Regions from separate parts of the Methylobacterium sp. AC690 genome, predicted to be linked through region 2. Evidence: riboswitches for the same ligand, from Rfam matches in the RefSeq annotation. Region 2 holds a riboswitch; each other region holds the start of a gene.
What was found. A riboswitch is a leader RNA that binds a small molecule or an ion and turns the genes downstream of it on or off. The one in region 2 is predicted to bind cobalamin.
Positions count from the first base shown of each region.

Region 1: another riboswitch for cobalamin. It lies ahead of AC0IY1_RS00925 (CbtB domain-containing protein); the one in region 2 lies ahead of AC0IY1_RS21455 (TonB-dependent receptor).
Region 3: another riboswitch for cobalamin. It lies ahead of AC0IY1_RS15235 (TonB-dependent siderophore receptor); the one in region 2 lies ahead of AC0IY1_RS21455 (TonB-dependent receptor).
Region 4: another riboswitch for cobalamin. It lies ahead of AC0IY1_RS03520 (TonB-dependent receptor); the one in region 2 lies ahead of AC0IY1_RS21455 (TonB-dependent receptor).

Region 1 is NZ_CEEDOX010000001.1:189,750-194,820, forward strand. It holds gene AC0IY1_RS00910 (hypothetical protein) at 1-699, opposite strand, end outside; gene cobO (cob(I)yrinic acid a,c-diamide adenosyltransferase) at 699-1,310, opposite strand; gene cobU (bifunctional adenosylcobinamide kinase/adenosylcobinamide-phosphate guanylyltransferase) at 1,307-1,819, opposite strand; cobalamin riboswitch at 1,926-2,118, shown strand; gene AC0IY1_RS00925 (CbtB domain-containing protein) at 2,173-2,349, shown strand; gene AC0IY1_RS00930 (CbtA family protein) at 2,377-3,132, shown strand; gene AC0IY1_RS00935 (DUF1636 family protein) at 3,125-3,544, shown strand; gene cobW (cobalamin biosynthesis protein CobW) at 3,541-4,575, shown strand; gene cobN (cobaltochelatase subunit CobN) at 4,585-5,071, shown strand, end outside.
Region 2 is NZ_CEEDOX010000021.1:64,578-69,648, forward strand. It holds gene AC0IY1_RS21450 (PepSY domain-containing protein) at 45-1,211, opposite strand; gene AC0IY1_RS21455 (TonB-dependent receptor) at 1,461-3,602, opposite strand; cobalamin riboswitch at 4,026-4,226, opposite strand; gene AC0IY1_RS21460 (DUF2934 domain-containing protein) at 4,387-4,575, shown strand; gene AC0IY1_RS21465 (helix-turn-helix domain-containing protein) at 4,614-4,937, opposite strand.
Region 3 is NZ_CEEDOX010000012.1:72,695-77,765, reverse strand. It holds gene AC0IY1_RS15245 (chemotaxis protein CheX) at 1-189, shown strand, start outside; gene AC0IY1_RS15240 (PAS domain-containing protein) at 186-2,642, shown strand; cobalamin riboswitch at 3,027-3,235, shown strand; gene AC0IY1_RS15235 (TonB-dependent siderophore receptor) at 3,347-5,071, shown strand, end outside.
Region 4 is NZ_CEEDOX010000002.1:247,575-252,645, forward strand. It holds gene AC0IY1_RS03515 (quinone-dependent dihydroorotate dehydrogenase) at 1-955, shown strand, start outside; gene AC0IY1_RS03520 (TonB-dependent receptor) at 970-2,988, opposite strand; cobalamin riboswitch at 3,301-3,501, opposite strand; gene AC0IY1_RS03525 (hypothetical protein) at 3,590-3,889, opposite strand; gene AC0IY1_RS03530 (FdhF/YdeP family oxidoreductase) at 4,196-5,071, shown strand, end outside.

The DNA of each region.
Region 1 (5,071 bases), on a different contig from region 2:
CGACGGGGACGTCGCGCAGGCCGGATCGACGGGGCGCCCGGCGCGATGAAAGGCCAGGATGGCGGCCCCGTAGGTCTCGACCACCTCCGCGAACGGTACGCGCTCCGCCGTGAACAGCACGGCCCGATGCCGGAACAGATGGTCCGGGATCGCGAGGTCGCCGCAGGTCGCCGCCGGGGGCGGCGCCTGGTCCCACCCGTGCGGCAGGGGCTGCCACAGGAGCTCGGCACCGATGGTCTGCCGCGTCGTGCCGAGGGCCTGGACCACCCGGCCGAACGGTGTGTCGGTGGTCTCGAGAAGGCGGTTCATCTCCGGGGTCAGGCGCTCGGGCACGTACCAGTTGTCCGCCTCGGACAGGACGTGGTCGCCGCAGGCGAGCTTCACCTGACGGTAGCGCAGGAGCGTGTCGGGCCCGGCATTCAGGCGCCGGCGCGTCTCCTCCGAGGCCGGCTTGTCCGCGCCGCGCTGCAGGTTCGCGGCGAGCCGGGGGGTCGCGGCCATGCCGTGCTCGGCGCACCAGCCTTCGAGGGTCGCGGTGGCGGAGCGGCTGGCGAGCAGCCGGGCGTTCAGCCCCTCCACCACGGCCAGGGCCTCGACGCGGCCCAGATAGGTGGCGGGCCACGGCCCGGCCGGGTCGGCCCGGACTCCGTGCGCTCCCAGCACGGTGGACAGCGCGACCGCCACGATGGCCGCCCGCATCAGAACTCGATCCCCGCCTGCGCCTTCACCCCGGCGGCGAAGTGGTGCTTCACGCTGCCCATCTCGGTGACGAGGTCGGCGGCCTCGATCAGGGCCGGCTTGGCGTTGCGGCCGGTGACGATGACGTGGAGGTCCGGTCGGCGCCCCCGGAAGGCCGCCACCACGGCGTCGAGATCGAGGTAGTCGTAGCGCAGCGCGATGTTGAGCTCGTCCAGCACAACGAGGCGGATCGTCGGATCGGCCATGAGCTCGAGGGCCTTGGCCCAGGCGTGCTCGGCGGCGGCGATGTCGCGGGCCTTGTCCTGGGTCTCCCAGGTGAAGCCTTCGCCGAGCGTGTGCCAATCGATCTGATCGCCGAAAGCCTTGAGGGCGTGCTTCTCGCCGGTGTCCCAGGCGCCCTTGATGAACTGCACCACGCCGACGCGCCAGCCATGGCCGAGGGCCCGCAGCATCAGCCCGAGGGCCGCCGTGGTCTTGCCCTTTCCGGGACCGGTATTGACGATGAGGAGCCCCTTCTCGATCGTCTTCTCCGCCACCTCGGCGTCCTGGACGGCCTTGCGCTTCTCCATCTTCTCGCGGTGCCGCGCGGCCTCGGTCTCGGCGTCCGTCATGGGGTGGCTCCGGGTTGGGGTTTCACGATCATCGGCAGGCCCGCCACCGTGAGGACGACGCGGTCCGCCTGGGCCGCGAGGCGCTGGTGCAGGCGCCCGGCGGCATCGCGGAAGCGGCGCGCGAGGGCGTTGTCCGGCACGATCCCGAGGCCGACCTCGTTGCCGACCAGGACCACCGGGCCGGGGGCCGCCGCACAGGCCGCGAGCAGCGCGGCGGTGGCAGCCTCGAGGTCGGCCTCGGCCAGGATGAGGTTGGTGAGCCAGAGGGTGAGGCAATCGACCAGCACCGGCCCGGTCGCGGCGGCGACCGCCTCGGCCAGGGCGATCGGCACGTCCTGCGTGATCCAGCCCTCCGGGCGGCGGGCGCGGTGGAGCGCGATGCGCTCCCGCATCTCGTCGTCCCAGGCCTGGGCGGTGGCGAGGTAGAGCCAGGGTCGAGGCTGGGCCTCGATCAGCGCCTCGGCATGGGCGCTCTTGCCCGAGCGCGCGCCGCCGAGCACGAGGATCATTCGGGGTGGAGGATGCGGCATGGGGCATGCTGTGCCCGATATCGAGGTCCGAGGTCAAAGGCGGGAAACCCGCCCGGGCCGCGTTGTCAGCGGATCGGCAACCGCGTAGAAGCGAGGATCGGACGGTGCCCCGGCGACGGGGTGAAAAGGGAATGCGGTGAGGGGGCGACCCTGAAACCGCGGCTGCCCCCGCAACTGTGAGCGGAGACGGGACTGCCATCAGCCACTGGAGCGATCCGGGAAGGCGGCAGGACCAGCGACCCGCGAGCCAGGAGACCTGCCGTCGAAAGTGGACCTGCCGTCCACGCCCCATCCTTGACGGCCGCCGGCGGGGTGGCCAGGAGATGTACCCGATGTCGACCAACACCCTCGTCCTGACCGGCAGCCGCACCAACGAGCGCCTCGGCGCCGTGTTCGTGGCCGCCTTCCTCGGCCTCGGCCTCGTGTTCATGGCCGGCTTCGCCCCGGCGATGGCGCTGCACAACGCGGCGCACGACTTCCGGCACAGCCAGAACTTCCCCTGCCACTGAGCGCCTCCGCTTAAGGCAGAACCGCCCATGATCATCCGGCTCGTGTCGGCGGCCCTGGTCGCCGGCTTCCTCGCGGCTGTCGTCGCGACGGGCCTGCAGCTCGCGCTCACCTCGCCGCTCATCATCGCGGCCGAGCGCTACGAGACGCAGGCCTCCGCCGCGCCCGGCCGGCCGACCCCCGCTTCCCTGATCGTCCGCGTCCACGGCGGTCACGATCACGGCACCAAGGCCCCCTCGGTGGCGGGCGGCGAAGTCGCGCCCGACTGGCAGCCGGGCCCCGGCCTGCCGCGCATGGCCTTCACGGCGCTGGCCACCCTGGTGGGCGGCGTCGGCTACGCGCTCCTGCTCGGTGCCGTGCTCCTCGCCTGCCACCGCGAGCCCAGCCCCGAGGCCGGCCTGCGCTTCGCCATCGGGGGCTTCCTCGCCGTGGCGCTGGCCCCGGCCCTCGGCCTGGCCCCGGAACTCCCCGGCATGGAGGCCGCGCCGCTGGCCGACCGCCAGTTCTGGTGGGTGATGACCGCCGCGGCCACCGCCATGGGCCTCTACCTCATCGCGATCCGGCGGGCGCCGATCACCATCGCGGGCGGCCTCGTGCTCCTCGTGGCGCCCCATCTTGCCGGGGCGCCGGAGGCGAGCCACGCCGCCTCGAACCTGCCGGCCTCCTACGCCGCCCAGTTCGCCGCGCGCTCGCTCGGCATCGCCTTCGTGTTCTGGGCGGTGATCGGGTTGGCCTATGGCTGGGCCTGGGGCCTCTTCGGCCGAACCCGGCCGACCCATGCCTGAGGCCGCGCCCGTCACCCTCTACGTCTGCGCCACCTGCCGGGCGGCCGGCGATACGGCGGAGCCCCGCGCCGGCGCCCGCCTGCTGGCGGCGCTCCAGGAGGCCGTGAGCACCGGGGCCCACCCCGGCATCACGGTCGAGAGCGTCGAATGCCTCTCGGTCTGCAAGCGCCCCTGCACCGTGGCGGTCGCCTCGCAAGGCCGCTGGACCTACGTCTACGGCGACCTCGACCCGGTTGCCTCCGCCGGCACCATCCTGGACGGCGTCGCGCTCTACGCCGAGACAGCGGACGGCATCGTGCCCTGGAAGGCGCGGCCCCAGGAATTCCGCAAGGGCGTCGTCGCCCGCATCCCGCCGTTCCCCGCTCCTCTGCCGCCGCTCGCGGCGCCCCGCATCACGGACGCCGCCGAATGACCCTCGTCGCCAAGATCCCCTGCACCATCGTCACGGGCTTCCTCGGGGCCGGCAAGACCACCCTGGTGCGCCACCTCGTGGAGAACGCCGGCGGCCAGCGCCTCGCCATCATCGTCAACGAGTTCGGCGACATCGGCTTCGACGGCTCGTTCCTGGCCGCCTGCGGCATCGAGGGCTGCGGCGACGAGGACATCGTCGAGCTCGCCAACGGCTGCATCTGCTGCACCGTGGCCGACGACTTCGTGCCGGCCCTGAACAAGCTCCTCGACCGGGCCGATCCGCCCGAGCACATCCTGATCGAGACCTCGGGCCTCGCCCTGCCGAAGCCCCTGGTCCAGGCCTTCCAGTGGCCGGCGATCCGCTCGCGGGTGACGGTGGACGGCGTGGTCGCGGTCATCGACGGCCCCGCCGTGGCCGCGGGCTTCTTCGCCGACGACCCGGCGGCGCTGGCCGCCCAGCGCGCCGACGACGCCAGCGTCGACCACGACAATCCGCTGGAAGAAGTGTTCGAGGACCAGCTCCTCTGCGCCGACCTCGTGGTGATGAACAAGGCCGACCTCCTCGACGAGGCCGGGCGCGCCAAGGTGCGCGCCGAGGTCACCGAACACCTGCCCCGCGCGGTGAAGATGGTGGAGGCCGAGCACGGCCGCCTCGACCCGCGCGTGATCCTGGGAATCCAGGCGGCGGCCGAGGACGACCTCGACGCGCGTCCCTCCCACCACGGCGACGGCGAGGACCACGACCACGACGACTTCGATTCGGTGGCGCTGCCCGTGGCGGCCACGGCCTCCGCCGAGGACCTGGCGCTTCGCGTCGCCCGCGCCGCCGAGACCGAGGGCGTGCTGCGCATCAAGGGCTTCGCCGAGGTCACCGGCAAGCCGATGCGCCTCGTGGTCCAGGGCGTCGGCGCCCGCATCGCCCACCATTACGACCGCCCCTGGAAGTCCAGCGAGCCCCGCGACGGCCGCCTCGTGGTGATCGGCCTCAAGGGCTTCGACCAGGGCGCCGTCGCCGCCGCCCTGGCGGGATAAGCGCCCGCCATGCACCTGATCCGCATCGATACGGTCTCCCTCGACGAGGGCGAAGCCGCGATCGATCTCGGTCAGGCGCCGGGCGACATCGTCTTCCTCTCCTTCACGGATTCCGACCTGTTCGGCATGGCCGGCGCCTACGCGGCGGTGTTTCCGGCAGCCTCGGACGCGGCCCCGACCCTGCGACTCGCCAAGCTCGCCAAGCTCCGCCACCCGATGTCGGTCGACCTCTACGTCGAGTCGGTGATCGCCCGGGCGCGGATCGTGGTGATCCGCTGCCTCGGCGGGCTCGATTACTGGCGCTACGGGATCGAGCGCGCCAGCGCGGCCGCCCGCGCCGCCGGGGTCGCCCTCGTGGTGCTGCCGGGCGACGACCGGCCCGACCCACGCCTCGACGCCTATTCCACGAAGCCGGAGCTCGCCTCCGACTTCGACGCCTACTTCCGCGCCGGGGGCGCGGCAAACCTGCGCCGCCTGATCGGACGCCTGGCTGCCG
Region 2 (5,071 bases):
GGTTGCAGCGTGCGACATCGCGGGCCCGGCCTGCCGCGGGGCCCCTATCCGATCCGCGCCGTGCGGCGCAGGCGGCGCCAGCCCAGCACCACGCCCGAGAGGGCGATGCCCGCGCCGAGGCCGTTGAGGAGCCACATCACCGCGTCCCAGGCCGGCCGGGCCTGGAACAGGAAGGCGAAGTCCAGGCGGTGGGGCGCCTCGAACAGCCAGCGCTGGAGCCGGCCGCTGGCATCGAGGCGGTCGAGGAGCGCGCCGGTCTCGGGGTCGATGTGCAGCCAGGTCGCGGCCGGGTCGTCGAAGCGCACCCGCAGGACCGGCAGCGTCCGGGTGTCGTGGTGGGAATACCAGTAGGCATCGGGGGCCGTCAGGGTCGCGACCCCGGCGATGCGGGCCTCCGGCAGGGCGCGGGCGGCCGCCGCGCGCAGCGCCGCTTCCGGGGGCGCCGGCGCCACCAGCCGGCGGCCCTGCGCATCGGCGGCGATCCGCACCGGCCGGCCGTCGACCTGCGTGAACCGGACCTCGACGATCCCCGGCCGCGCCAGGCCGTCCAGGGCCTCGCGGCCGATCGGCGCCGGGGGGCCCGCATAGGCCTCCGCCATCGCCGCCGGGGGCGTGCGGGGCGAGAACCAGCGGTTCGGGTTCATGGAGAGCCAGCCGCTGGCGACGAAGCTCAGGAGGCTCAGGCCCCCGAGGGTGCCTAGGAGATGGTGCCAGCGGGCGAGCCCGCGATAGGGCGTCACCGCCCCGGAGGCGTAGGGCCGGCGCAGGCGCAGGCGCCAGATCCCCAGGACGAGGCCGCCGAGCACCCCGGCGGTGGCGAGGCCGGAGACCCACAGCACGGTGCCGCGCCAGAGCTCGGCCCGCGCCCGCAGGGGGGTCGGGTAGAACCAGTGCGGGATCGCCCCGAGCCAGTTCCACAGGCGCTCCCGGCGGGTGGTGTCGAGGACGACCGCGCCGGTGCGGGCCGAGACGTAGAGCTCGGTGCCGGCGGCGTCCCCGAGCGCCACCACGTGGAAGGGACGCACCGGGTCGTAGCGGTCGCGCACGGTCCATGGGTCCCGGCGCACCGCCCGCACGGTGGCGTCCGGCCCGAACGGGGCCCGGGCCGCGGCGGCGTCGAGGGGGCCGAGGGCCTGCCCGGTCTGGGCCGAGACCGGGTGCCGGGCGCCCGCGCGGGTGGTGACCTGGTAGACCGGCGCCCCGGCCCGCATCGACAGGCTGAGGCCGCCGGGGGGGCGCCGCGAGGCCGGCCCGGGCCAGGGCCTCGTCCGGGCCGAGGAGGACCCGGTCCCAGGCGATCGGCGCGAGGCGGGACAGGCGCTCGGCCTCGGTCAGGGCCGGGAAGGCCACGTAGAGCATCACCAGTCCCGACAGCACCCAGGCGGCGAGGAACAGGCCCGTGGCGATGCCGAGCCAGCGGTGGCCGAGGATCAGCCAACGCTTCAGGGATTTGAGCCGCATCAGAACCGGACGCTGTAGGCGACCTCGACGGAGCGCGGCCGGCCCAGCAGCCAGTTGGTGCCGACCCCGTTCACCGCGTTGCCGCTGATCGCGTAGATCGTGTCGAACAGGTTGTAGGCGCGCAGCGACAGGCGCGAATCCGGCGTGACCTGGTGGTCGAGCCCGGCATTGACCAGGGTGTAGGCCGGGCGCGGGGCCTGGTTGCCGAAATCGCTGAAGGTCTCGCCCACGTGCTGCAGGCCGACCCGCGCCTCCCAGGCCGGGGCGAAGGCCCAATTGACCCAGAGGTTGCCGACCCGCTCCGGCACGTCGATGGGCTGGCGCCCGGCAAAGGACACCACGGTGCCGCCGACCGCCTGGTCGAAGCGGTCGTACTGGGCGTGCAGCAGCGCCAGGTTGGCGTCGATGCGCCAGGCCTCGGCGAGGTGCAGGCTCACCGCCGCCTCGACCCCGACGGAGGATTGCTGCCCGACCTGGGTCGCACGCGTCGGCTCGCCCGGCACCGTCGAGATCAGGTTGTCCTTGACGATGCGGTAGCCGGCCAGGGTCCACTCGGCCCGGCCGCCGAAGGCGACGCCCTTGGCGCCGACCTCCACCTGCTCGCCGGTGGAGAGCCGGAAGGTGGCGAGACTCTGCGACAGCGAGATCAGGCTGCTCACCGGGTCGGTGGCGGTGGCGTACTGGGCATAGAGCGCCAGCAGCGGCGTCGGGTTGTAGACGGCGCCGAAGCGGTAGCTCAGGGCCCGGAAGTCGCGGTCGAAGCTGGCGCCGGTGACGAGGTCGGTCCGGTGCAGGACGGGCGCGTCGTAGCGCACGCCCGCCAGCAGGGAGACCTGGTCGGAGAGGATCAGGCGGTTCTCGGCGAAGACCGAGGCCTGCGAGGTGCGGGTGGCGTAGGCCGGCCGGGCCCGGCCCTCGGCGGGGAACAGGCCGGGGTCGTAGGCGAAGGGATCGACGCTGGTGAGGGTGTCGAAGAAGAAGTTGTTGGTGTGCCGGAAGGCGATGTGGTTCACGTCGAACCCGGCCAGGACCTCGTTGCGGAAGCCGAACAGGCTGCCGCGGACCGTGGCGTCGAGGCGGTTCCCGATCTGCTCCTGGCTGTGGTAGATCTCGATGTAATTGGAGCGGTCGATCCGCCCGGTGTCGCGGTTGAAGGCGGTCTGCTCCACGTCCCGCCACTGGCGCCGGCTCTGGAGCCGGTAGGCGGTGTTGCGCACGGTGACGTCGGCGCTCGGCGTCCACTCGGTGCGCAGCTGCGTCCAGTTGTCGGTCCAGAGGACCTGGGCGTCGCGGACGTTGTAGTTGTTGAACCGGATGGCTTCGAGGATGCGCCCGTTGACGAGGGGCGTGCCCCAGTAGCGGGTCGGCTCCTGGTAGCCGAAATCATGGCTCAGGGTGACGGCGAGGTCCGGCGTCGCCTGCAGGGTCAGGGCACCCGAGACCGCGAGGTTGCGGAAGCGGCCGTCCGGCGCGATCCAGCCCTCGGCGCGGTTGCCGCTGATGTTGAGGCGATAGGCCAGGGCCTCGCCGATGGGGCCGCCGGAATCGAGGGCGAGCCGCGCGAGGCCGTCCGAGCCCAAGGCCGCGCGGGCCTCGTTCAGGGGCGTGAAGACCGGCTTCTTCGTCACCACGTTGACCACGCCGCCGATGGCGCCGTCGCCGTAGAGCACCGAGGCCGGGCCGCGCAGCACCTCGATGCGCTCGACGTTCCAGGTGTCGAACGGGAAGGTCACGGTGCCGGCGCCCACGAACAGGCGGGTGCCGTCGTAGAGCTGCTGGATCGAGTTGGGGCCGGCGAAGCCCCGGGCCGTGAAGGCGCCGTTGCCGTTGCCCGGCGCCGCCACCGTGGTGATGCCGGTGGCGTTCTGGGTGACGGCCTCCGCCACGGTGTTCTGGCCGCGCAGGCGCGTGGTCTCGCCCGCGATCACGTCGACGCTGGCGGGGGTCTCCAGGGGCGTCAGCCCGAGGCGACTGGCGCTGCGGCCGACGCTGCGCAGGTTGAGGCCCTCGGCGGGCGGCGGGCCGCCCCGGCCGGAGCCCGAGACCTCCAGGGTCTCCAGGGTCACGGCCGGCGGAGCCTCCCGAGTCTGGACTTCCCGAGTCAGGATTTCCCGGGTCTCGGCCTCGGCGGCGATCGGCATCAGGCCGCCGAGCAGGGCCGCCAGGGGCAGGACGTGTCGCGGGGGCAAGCTCTGGCCTGGCCGCGACCCGCGCGGGTGCGCGGTTCGGGACGGGATGGGGGCGACGGGCATGGGACAACCGGGGATGGGCGCGGGCATCGGTCGGGGCCGACCTGCCGTCTTCGCTAGACTGAATGTTATAACATTACAATCGTGCGCGGGGACCCCAAGGGGGCTTGTCCGCGGCGCAGCCGGGTCCGGACCGCGCGGGGCGGCCGGAGGGAGCATGCGGGGGCGGGGCGCGCGGGCGAGGACGGGCATCGACGGGACGGCTGACGCGACGGGTCGCGCGAAGTGGCACGTCACCGCGAACGAGGCCGGCGCGGATGCCACGCGGCATCCACCCCCGACACCCACCAGGACACCCCGCCCGATGCGTTTCGCGTGTGACCACGACTGACGGCAGGTCTCCTGGCTCGCGGGTCACCGCCCTCCCATCGTCTTCCCAGGTCCGAGAACCCAGTGACGTGCTGATGAGGAACTCGCCGCTTACAGTTGCGGGGGCAGCCGCGGCCTCGGGCGCTCGCCCTCACCGCGTTCCCTTTTGATCCTCGCTAAAGAGGAACCGTCGCGGATAAGCTAGGCCGTTTCCGGGGCCGCCGTCAAACCCTCCTGGATCCGCCAGGAGCCCTCCGGAGGGGCGGCCGCGCGCCGATCGGGGGACAAATCCCGCGGTGGAGCGTTGGCCCAGCAGGGAGAACCGAGCTGTGACGCTGTGAGCGAGACTGAAGGAGTAGAGCGCACGATGTCCGAGGATGGGATCACGTTCGAGCGGATTCGCGAGCGCGCCCATGAGATCTGGGAGCGCAATCATCGTCCCGAGGGGTTCGAGGTCGAGTTCTGGCTGATGGCCGAGCGGGAACTGCGGGCCGAGCGTGCCCGCAACGCCCCGAAGCCGGCCGCGCCGGCGCAGGAGGACGCCGCGCGTTCCTGACACCTGGGCGCCGGGCGCAGGCGCGGGGGCGGGTCGCCTCAGCCGTCGGCGGGCGGCGCCGGCTCCGCGTCCGCGAACAGGATCTCGTGGGTGAGCGGATCGTAGAAGCGCATCAGGTCCCGGACGAGGTCCCTGGCGGGGACCTCGAGGGCGGCGGCCCAGGCGCGGTAGCGATCCGGCGGGATGCGTCCGCGTCCGGTCTCGAGCTGCGAGATGAAGGTGTAGTACTCGGCCCCGACCAGGGCAGCGAGCTGGCGCTGGGACAGGCCGCGTGCCTCGCGCAGGTTCTTCAGGAAGCGGCCGCCCTCCCGGCGCAGTTCCAGCACCCCCTCCGAATCCAGCCGTTGGTGGTGAGCGTACACGCGGGACATCCCTCCTCGGGCCGTGATGGTTGGGGCACGATCAATTTGTACAGTAAATACCATATAGAGCAGGACCCGGGAGACTGTCCAGACGGCGCGAGCCCGGCCGGTTTCCGCAGGGCGCCTCGCTCATG
Region 3 (5,071 bases), on a different contig from region 2:
CGGATCTTCCGGACCGTCGGCCACGACGGGACCGACGCGCTCGTCCTGTTCCTCTACATCAACTTCGCGGTGCGGGAGCGCGACATCCGTGGCTACATCGCCATGCTCATGGACCTGCCTTCGCTGGAAAGCCTCAAGGTGTTGATCGACGAATTCGTCGAGCGTGCAATCGGCGAGACGGAAGCGTGACGGAAAACCCGGGAGGCGCAGGCATCGAACCGCACCGATCCGAGGTACCTGGTTCGCTTGGCCATGCGACGGCTGAGATGCGTCGCTTGGCTGGCCCGTTCATCGCCACGCTGGAACTCACCCGCCAGCCGATGGTGGTCACGGACCCGCGCCTTCCGGACAATCCCATCGTCTTCGCGAACCGCTCCTTCCAGTCTTTGACGGGGTACGACTCAAGCGAGATCCTCGGACGAAACTGCCGATTTCTCCAGGGTCCCGACACGGACCCGGCTTCCGTGGCCCTCGTTCGAAGCGCGGTCGCAGAACACAGGGAAATCAAGGTCCAGATCCTCAACTACCGCAAGGACGGTGGTACGTTTTGGAACGAGCTCTACCTGAGCCCGGTCTTCGACAAGACCGGCGGGCTCATGTACTTTTTTGCCTCCCAGGTGGACGTCACACCCTCGCACCAGGGGGCGGTCGCGCAGGAGCGACTGGCCAGTATCGAGCGGCGCTTGGCCGAAGCGCAGCGGCAACTGAAGATCACCGTGGCGGCGGCGGGTATCGCCGGGACCTGGGCTTGGGACATTCCGGGAAAGCGCCTCCACGTCGACGACCGCTTCGCCCTGCTCAACGGGATTGGGCAGGATGTCGGCACGGATGGCGTTCCCACCACCGCCTTCTTCAACCGCATCCATTCACAGGACCGATCCAGGGTACGCCTGGCGGTCAGCGGCATCCTGAATGGCGCAGAGGTCTTCGACAGGGAATATCGCCTTCAGGCGCCGGACGGTGCGATCCGTTGGGTCCATGCCCGCGGACGGTGCGATTATGACGCTGATGGTAGCCCCTCACGCTTCACCGGCGCCCTCGTCGAGATCACCGAACAGAAGCGGGTCGTCGAGCGGTTGCGCATCGCCCAGACCGCGGGCCGCATCGGCACGTTCGAGTTCGTGCCGGGCTTCGCCACCGTCGAGGTATCTCCCCAGTTCTGCGCCCTCCTTGGCGTCGTCCCGGCGGTCAACCTGTCGGTCAGCGCGGTCAACGCCCTTGTCATCGACGGTGGTCCCTTGCTGAACCCGGGCCTCCGCGAGGCAGGGGAGCTTCCCTACGCCGAGATGCGTGTCCGGCTGGCTGACATGGGCGAGACGCGCTGGCTCGCCCGGCGTGGCGAGGCCGTTCGCGACGACGCTTCCTCCGAATTGCGACACGTGGGCGTGATCTACGACGTCACCGCGACGAAGGCGTCCGAGGTCGCCTTGCGAGAGATGAACGACACCTTGGAGGCCCGCGTCCAAGAGGCCATTGCCGAACGCGAGCAGGCCGAGGAGCAGTTGCGCCAGTCCCAGAAGATGGAGGCCGTCGGACAGCTGACCGGGGGGATCGCACACGATTTCAACAACCTGCTCACCGGCATCGTCGGGTCGCTCGACCTGATGCAGACCCGCATCAACGAGGGCCGGACCGAGAACCTGTCGCGCTACTCCAACCTCGCCATGGCGTCCGCCCAACGTGCTGCTGCCCTCACCCATCGCCTTCTCGCCTTCTCGCGTCAGCAGCCGCTGGAAGCGAAGGCCGTCGACGTGAACCGGCTCGTCGGCTCTATGGATGACCTTCTCCGTCGAACATTGGGTGAGCGCGTCCGCTTAGAGGTCGTGATCTCGGGCGGCCTATGGCTGACGCTGTGCGACCCGAACCAATTGGAGAACGCCCTCCTGAACCTCGCCATCAACGCCCGCGACGCGATGCCGGAGGGAGGCAGGCTCATCATCGAGACGGCGAACAGCTTCCTCGACGATGCCTATGTCGCGCGCGAGATCGGGGTGCGGGCCGGACAATACATCTGCATCTGCGTGACCGACACCGGCTCCGGCATGCCGCCGGACGTCATCGCGAAGGCGTTCGATCCGTTCTTCACGACGAAGCCCATCGGGCAGGGCACCGGGCTCGGGCTGAGCATGATCTATGGGTTCGCCAAGCAGTCGGAGGGCAACGTCAAAATCTACTCCGAGACCGGGAAAGGCACCTCGGTGAAGCTCTACCTGCCACGGTTTTTCGGTGAGTTCGAAGAGCCTGGCACCACCAGGGGCGAGACGCCCCGTGCCGAACTTGGCGAGACGGTCTTGGTGGTCGAGGACGACGATACGGTGCGAACCCTCGTCGTCGAGGTGCTGGGTGAACTCGGGTACGCCACCCGGGAAGCGCCTGACGGGCCTTCCGGCCTCCGCATCCTGCAGTCGGACGCGCGCATCGACCTCCTAGTTACGGATGTCGGTCTGCCTGGGCTCAACGGCCGACAGCTCGCGGACCAGGCCCGAACCGGGCGGCCGGACCTGAAGGTGTTGTTCATGACAGGCTACGCGGAGAACGCTGCCTTCGGTGCAGGCCACCTCGCACCCGGTATGCAGATGATCACTAAGCCTTTTCCGGTCGAAGGACTTGCGAGCAAGATCCGCTCGATCATCGAAGCATAAAGGTCGCCGGGTTACCCAGGTACGCTTAACGCCAAAAATCGAGCTTGTAGGCGCCAATGGAAATACGGGTTAATCAATCGTCCACGGCTGAACGTCAGCTTCCCGCGTCCTACGAACCGTAAGCAGACAGGCTGCAAACCACCCAACCCAGCCGTAGAGCGGACGGATGATTCCCTACCCAATTTCGCCGTACATGTCCTCTTGCCCAGTCTTCTTGCAGGGTCGTTCATTGTCGGAGTGAGCAGGTAGCGACACCCTTTCGGAACAGCTAAATCGTGCCGAAGCCGTTGTGTCGTTTGAGACACATCAGCCGTTACAAACAGCTCCCCTACCTCTCGCCCCCAAGTGTCGGTGTCTACTCCGTTGACTTGTCCAGCCGGAAGATGCCGGTGGAGCCGTCAAGGTTCTCACGGTCCCGTGATCGTGAGCTAAGAGGGAATTCGGTGAAGCCTGTAAGGGCGAGACCGGAGCTGCCCCCGCAACTGTGAGCGGTGAGCCGCTGCCGAACATGACCACTGGCAACTCGTGCTGGGAAGGTCAGGCAGCGGTGACGACCCGTGAGCCAGGAGACCTGCCTTGGCGGTTGTTTTGGTCTCGCGGGCGGGGTGTCCGGTGGGTCGCTGTTCGACGCGGGTCCATCGGATCTTCATCGCGCACGCGCGCTCCATCGACACGCGGCCCCGGCAAGCGGTGGGGCTCGCCCGATGGTCTTTGTTCTCCAATTTCCTTGTCGGCGACACCGCCGCCTCTCGCGCCTTCTCCGCGGGAGCACGATCCTTGCAGCAGGCTTGCTGATTAGCGAGGTGCAAGCCCAGGATGCGGCGGTCGCCCTCGACACACTCTCTGTCGAGGCCAACGCAGGTAGACCCGTCCGCTCGGACGTCCTCGGTCGCTCCTTCGACGCGATCAGCATAATCGGGCCGACCCCGGGCTTCCGCTCGGATCGTGCGGTATCGAGCACCAAGACCAACACGCGCCAGCTCGACGTTCCGCAGGTGGTCACCGTCGTGCCGCGCGAGCTCATCACCGACGTCAACGCCACCCGTGTCGACCGCGCCTTCGACTACGTGCCTGGGCTGACCCAGACCAACAACTTCGGCGGGCTGGGCACGTTCGCCTACGCCATCCGCGGTGTGACGACGGCCGAGGTCTACCGCAACGGCCTGGCGGCCAACCGAGGCGGCCCGCCCCCGCTCATCGACACCCAGAACATCGAGCGCATCGAGGTGCTCAAGGGGGCGGGTGGCGCCCTGTTCGGTCGCAGCGACCCCGGCGGCCTCGTCAACATCATCACCAAGCAGCCCACCGCCACCCGCTTCGTCGAGATGGGCGGGCTCTGGGGCTCGTTCGAGCAATTCCGCGGCACCGTCGATTCCGGTGGTGCCCTCAACGACGAAAAGACGCTGCTCTACCGCTTTAACTTCGCGGGCGGGAGCCAGAACAGCTACCGCGACTTCGTCGGCGACGACCGGCTCTTCATCGCCCCCGTCCTCAGCTGGCAGGTGACGCCGGACACCAAGCTCACGGTCGAGGCCTCGGTCACCCGCAACAACGTCATCGTCGACCGTGGCGTGGTCGCGATAAACAAGCAGCTCGGGTTCGTGCCGATCTCCCGCTTCCTCGGCGAACCCGGACAGGTCACCCGCCAGACCGACGAGGTGCTGCAGGTGCGCCTCGACCACCGCTTCGACGCGGACTGGCAGATGCGGCTCGCGGCGCAGTTCAACACCGGCACCCTCAACGGCGAGAGCGCCGAGGGCCGCGGCCTCCGATCCGACAACCGCACGGTCATCCGCGACCGCAACTATCGCGATTACAGCTACGACTCGGCCATCGGCCAGGCCGAGATCGTCGGCAAGTTCACGACCGGCGACATCGGCCACACCGTGCTCCTCGGCTTCGACCGCGAGGATTTCGATAACCGGCAGCTCTACCTGCGTTCGAACTTCAACACGTTCCCCTACGCCCTCGACATCTACAACCCGCGCTACGGCCAGCCCCTGCCGCCGCTCACGCGCGCCTCCAACACCCTGGAGAGCGTGACAGATACCGGCTTCTACGCCCAGGACCTGATCGACCTCGCTCCACAATGGAAGGCGCTCGCCGGCGTGCGCTTCGACCTGTTCGAGCGGTCCTTCAAGCAGCGCGTCGGGAACACGAGCGGCGAGCAGACCCGGGCCGCCGCCTCGCCGCGGGCCGGCCTCGTCTATCAGCCCCTTCCCGAGCTCGCCCTCTACGCCAACGTCAGCACCAGCTTCCGTCCCAACATCGGCACCGACGCGAGCCTCGGGGCCCAGTCGCGGCCGTTCGAGCCTGAGACGGGCCTCGGCTACGAAGCCGGGGTCAAGGTCGAGCTATACGGCGGTGCCTTGATGCTGACCGGCGCGGCCTTCCGCATCGACCGTCAAAACGTCCTCACCGCCGACCCT
Region 4 (5,071 bases), on a different contig from region 2:
CCGCCTGGCCGTGGATGTCCTGGGCCGCCGCTTCCCCAATCCGGTCGGCCTGGCGGCGGGCTTCGACAAGGGCGCCGAGGTTCCCGACGCCCTGCTCGGGCTCGGCTTCGGCTTCGTCGAGGTCGGCGGCGTCGTTCCCATGGCCCAGCCGGGCAATCCCCGCCCCCGGGTCTTCCGGCTGGCGCAGGACCGGGCGGTCATCAACCGCTTCGGCCTGAACAGCGAGGGCCTCGAGGTGGTGCGTGGGCGTCTCGCCGCCCGCCAGGGCCGGCCCGGACGCGTCGGCGTCAACATCGGCGCCAACAAGGAGTCGACCAACCGCCTCGCCGACTACGTGACCTGTACCCGTGCCCTGGCGCCGCTTGTGGATTTCGTCACCGTCAACGTCTCCTCGCCGAACACGCCCGGCCTGCGCGACCTCCAGGGCGAGGCCTTCCTCGACGAACTGCTCGCCCGTGTGGTCGAGGCGCGGGACGCGACCCATCCGGCCACCGCCATCCTGCTGAAGATCGCGCCCGACATCACCCTCGACGCCCTCGACGCGATGACGGCCACGGCCCTGCGGCGCGGCGTCCAGGGTCTGGTCGTGTCCAACACCACCATCGCCCGCCCCGAGACCCTGCGCGAGGCGAGCCTCGCCCGCGAGACCGGCGGGCTTTCCGGCCGGCCGCTCTTCGCCGCGGCGACCCGTCTCCTCGCCGAGACCTACCTCCGGGTCGGCGGAAAGCTCCCCCTGGTCGGCGTCGGCGGCATCGACTCGGCGGAGGCCGCCTGGACCAAGATCCGGGCCGGCGCCAGCCTGCTGCAGCTCTACTCGAGCCTCGTCTACGCCGGCCCCGGCCTGATCCCCGAGATCAAGGCCGGGCTGGTGCAGCGGATGAAGGCCGAGGGCGCGCCACAGCTCGCGCCCCTGGTCGGGCGCGATGCCATCGCGCTGGCGAAGCTGACGGGCTGACGGGTGCGCGGGGCCTAGAACCGCCCCGCCAGGGTCAGGCGCACAGCGGTCGGCTCGACGGGGTGGATGTGCCGGTCCGCGACGCCGTCCGCCGCCTCGCCGGGCAGGCGCGAGGCGTAGAAGTAGGTGATCTGGTCGGCCTTGGCGTTGGTCAGGTTCAGCACGTCGAGGGACAGGCTGACCCCGTTGTCGAAATTGTAGCCAACCCGGCCGTTCACGAGTGCGGTCGGGCGCGAGCGCACGGAATTGTCCTCGATCAGCGGCCGCGGCCCGAAGTAGCGCAGGCGCATCGATCCGAACCAGCCCGGCCCCTCGCCGACGGTGAACCCGGCCGAGGCGATGGTGGTCGGCGCCTCCGGGACCCGGTCGCCGACGGGGTCGCGGTCGGCGAAGCGGGCATGGGTCACGGTTAGGTCCCCCTCGAGGGAGAGCCAGGGCGTCACCGCGTAGCGGTTGGTCCACTCGATGCCGAAGCGGCGGGTGGGACGGCTCGGCTCGGTGGTGCCGCTGTCGCCCTGGAACAGGTTCTCGGACGCGAAATCGAGCTGGAACAGCGTCACGGCCGTCTCCAGCCCGGCGATGCTGCGGTTGCGCAGACCGATCTCCGATCCCGTCGAGGGCACCAGGAAGGGCGACCGGCTGATGGTGAACAGGGGGCTGGTCGGATCCACCGTGGCGGTGACGCCGCGGGCGTCGTTCGAGTGGAAGCCGCCGCCGTAGTTCACGAACAGCTCGGTGTCGAACCACGGGCCCAGCACGAGGCCGAGCTTCGGGTTGACGATGCTGTCGCGCGCCGTGCCGGAATTCGCCGCCGTATCGGACACCACGTCGGCGTAATAGGTATCGGCGCGGAAACCGACGCTGGTGCGCAGCCAGTCGGTCCAGCGCAGGCGGTTCTCGTAGTAGAACGCTCCACTTGCCTCCAGCACCCGGTCGTCCAGGACCGTCGAGCGGTACTGCCGGTTCGTGGTGTTGAACAACCCGACCCGGATGCTGTCGGTGCGGGTCTGAACGCCGATCTCGTTCTCCATGGCCACGCCGAACAGGCTGCCCTGGACAGTATGGCTGACCTCCCCGCCGCCGAGCACGCGGCTGTCGCGCTGGCGGAACTGATCGCCGTTCACCGGATCGTTGAGGAAGTAGGTGAAGTCGTTGAACAGGTTCATGCCGTAGCGGATGACGTAGGCGCTCGCCCGGGTGATCCCGGCGTCGCTCGTCCGGCTCCAGCGGCCCGAGAGGGAGAAGCGGCCGGTGTCGCCGCCATCGGTGGGATTCAGGGAGCCGAAGCGGCCGATCAGGCCTTCCGCCACCGCCCGCTCGGGGATCTGGTTGGTGGCGTTCCACCTGGCCCAGTAGGCCATTCCCGTCAGCGCGAAGCCGTCGAGGGCCGTCCCCTGGCTGTAGCGGACGACGGCGTTGAGCTTGGCGAGGCGGTCCGGCACGTCCCAGGGGCCGTCATAGGTCTGGGCCTCGCCGGCCACGAGGAGGCGGCCTTCGCCGAGGGCCGCGGAGGCGATGCTGAGGGCGCGCTTGTAGCCGAAGCTGCCGAGCGAGGTCAGCGCGAGGTTGCGCTCCACCGTGTCGAGATAGTCGATCCGCACCGAGCCGGCCGAGGCGAAGTCGCCGTCGCGGACGAAGTACGGCCCCTTGTGGAACGCCACCGCGCCGACGAGCTCGGGAATCAGGAAGTTGAGGTCGGCATAGCCCTGGCCGTGGGCGTGGGTGCGCATGTTCACCGGCATGCCGTCCACCGCGATGGCGATGTCGGTGCCGTGGTCGAGGTTGAACCCGCGCAGAAAGAACTGATTGGCCTTCCCCTCCCCGGAATGCTGGGTGACGATGAGGCCGGGCACGCTCTCCAGCACCTCCCCGGGCCGTGAGATCGGCCGGCTGTTCAGCGCCGCGCCCGAGATCACGCCGGCGCTCGCCGCATCGACGGTCCGGAGGCCGCCGCCGATGCCGGTGACGCCGCCGACATACCCCGCATTGGCGGCCGGTCCACGCCCGCCGCCCGCCGGTGCCTCCGCGGTCACGGACAACTCAGCGAGATCCGCCTGCGCGCTCTGGGCGACGGCGTCGGGAATCCCGGCGCCGCAGGGGGCGAGACCGGCGCAGGCGGCGAGGAGCCAGGATCGGCGGGAAAGCCGTGAACGACGGAACAATCGAGAACGAGAGGGCGAACGAGAACGAGAGGGCGAACGAGAACGAGAGGGCGAACAAAAATCAGAGGACGACATGGGACCTCGGGCGACGTCTGTGGCACGTCACCGCGAACGAGGCCGGCGCGGATGCCACGCGGCATCCACCCCGACACCCATCAGGACACCCCGCCCGATGCGTTTCGCGTGTGACCACGACTGACGGCAGGTCTCCTGGCTCGCGGGTCACCGCCCTCCCATCGTCTTCCCAGGTCCGAGAACCCAGTGACGTGCTGATGAGGAGCTCGCCGCTTACAGTTGCGGGGGCAGCCGCGGCCTCGGGCGCTCGCCCTCACCGCGTTCCCTTTTGATCCTCGATCCTGAGGAACCGTCGGGGGTCAGGAGGCCCGATCGGCGGCTGCGGCGTCAATGGCCGCGGCGGGTTTTCAGGCCGGTGTGCCCGGCAGGCGACAGGGGCCGGGCGTCAGCGCCGTCCCTACGGTTTCCGGGCCGGCTCGCGCCGGTGGCCCGTCCCGGCCAGCACGGCGCCGCCGGCCGCCAGGCCGAGGAGGATCCACTTCAGGGGAAGCCGGTCCGCGCCCTCGCTGCGCTGGGGCTCGGTCACCATGTAACCCGGCGGTAGTTCCACGCCGGGCTTTCCGTAGGCCCGAGCGTCGGCGATCTGCTCGGCGGACACGGCCCATTCGGCCCCCATCTGCCGATCATGCGCCATCACCGCGAGGCCGACCGCGAGGGCGACGGCCGCCGCCGCGAAGATCCTCACCGGCGTCTTCATCTCCCGCGCTCCCGCCTGCCACGCGCCCCAGCCGCGATCCGGGGCGAGGGTTAGGCGATCGGCCGGCCCTCCGCCAGAGTGCGGTTCTCGGGATCAAGCACCTGATGTTTCGCATCGCGGCCTGGAACGGTTTTAACCCACTCTTCATCGGCTCTGCAAAAAACGCATGGTACCCCTAACGGCATGACTGGCCTGCGTTTTCACGCGATTGAGCGCGCACGGTGCATCGCGATATCGCTGGAGCGAGACTGCTCCGCTTCGCGACCGATCGTCGGCCACGCGAGCCCTGCCCCTCAGGACCCCTTCATGGATCATCCGGTCGCGTCCCCGAAGCGCTCCTCCGCGGCTGGCGGCTGGGGGGCCCTGAAAAGCTGCGGCAAGCACCTGCTGGGAAGCCGGGCGCCGCTGTCGGGCGCCCGTGCCATGCTGAAGGCCAACCAGCCCGACGGCTTCGACTGCCCGGGCTGCGCCTGGGGGGATCCGGCCCACGGCTCCTCCTTCGAGTTCTGCGAGAACGGCGTGAAGGCGGTGTCCTGGGAAGCCACGGACAAGCGCACCCCGCCGAAATTCTTCGCTAGGCATACCGTGACCGAGCTGCGCGACTGGACCGACTACGCCCTGGAGGGCGAGGGCCGCCTCACGCATCCGATGCGCTACGACGCGGCGAGCGACCGCTACGTCGTCACCACCTGGGACGCCGCCTTCGCGGAGATCGGCGCCACCCTGCGCGGCCTCGATCACCCGGATCAGGCCGAGTTCTACACCTCGGGCCGCGCCTCCAACGAGGCCGCCTACCTCTACCAGCTCTTCGCCCGGCACTACGGCACCAACAACTTCCCCGACTGCTCCAACATGTGCCACGAGGCCAGCGGCATCGCCCTCCAGGCGGCCATCGGCGTCGGCAAGGGCACCGTGCTGCTGGAGGATTTCGAGAAGGCCGACGCGATCTTCGTGGTCGGGCAGAACCCCGGCACCAACCATCCGCGCATGCTCGGTGACCTGCGGCGCGCGGCCCAGCGCGGCGCGAAGGTCGTGGTGTTCAACCCCGTGCGCGAGCGCGGGCTGGAGCGCTTCGCCGACCCCCAGAATACCGTGGAGATGCTGCGCGGCGCCAGCGCGCCGGTGGCGAGCCACTACTACCAGCCGCGCCTCGGCGGCGACATGGCGGCGTTCCGCGGCATC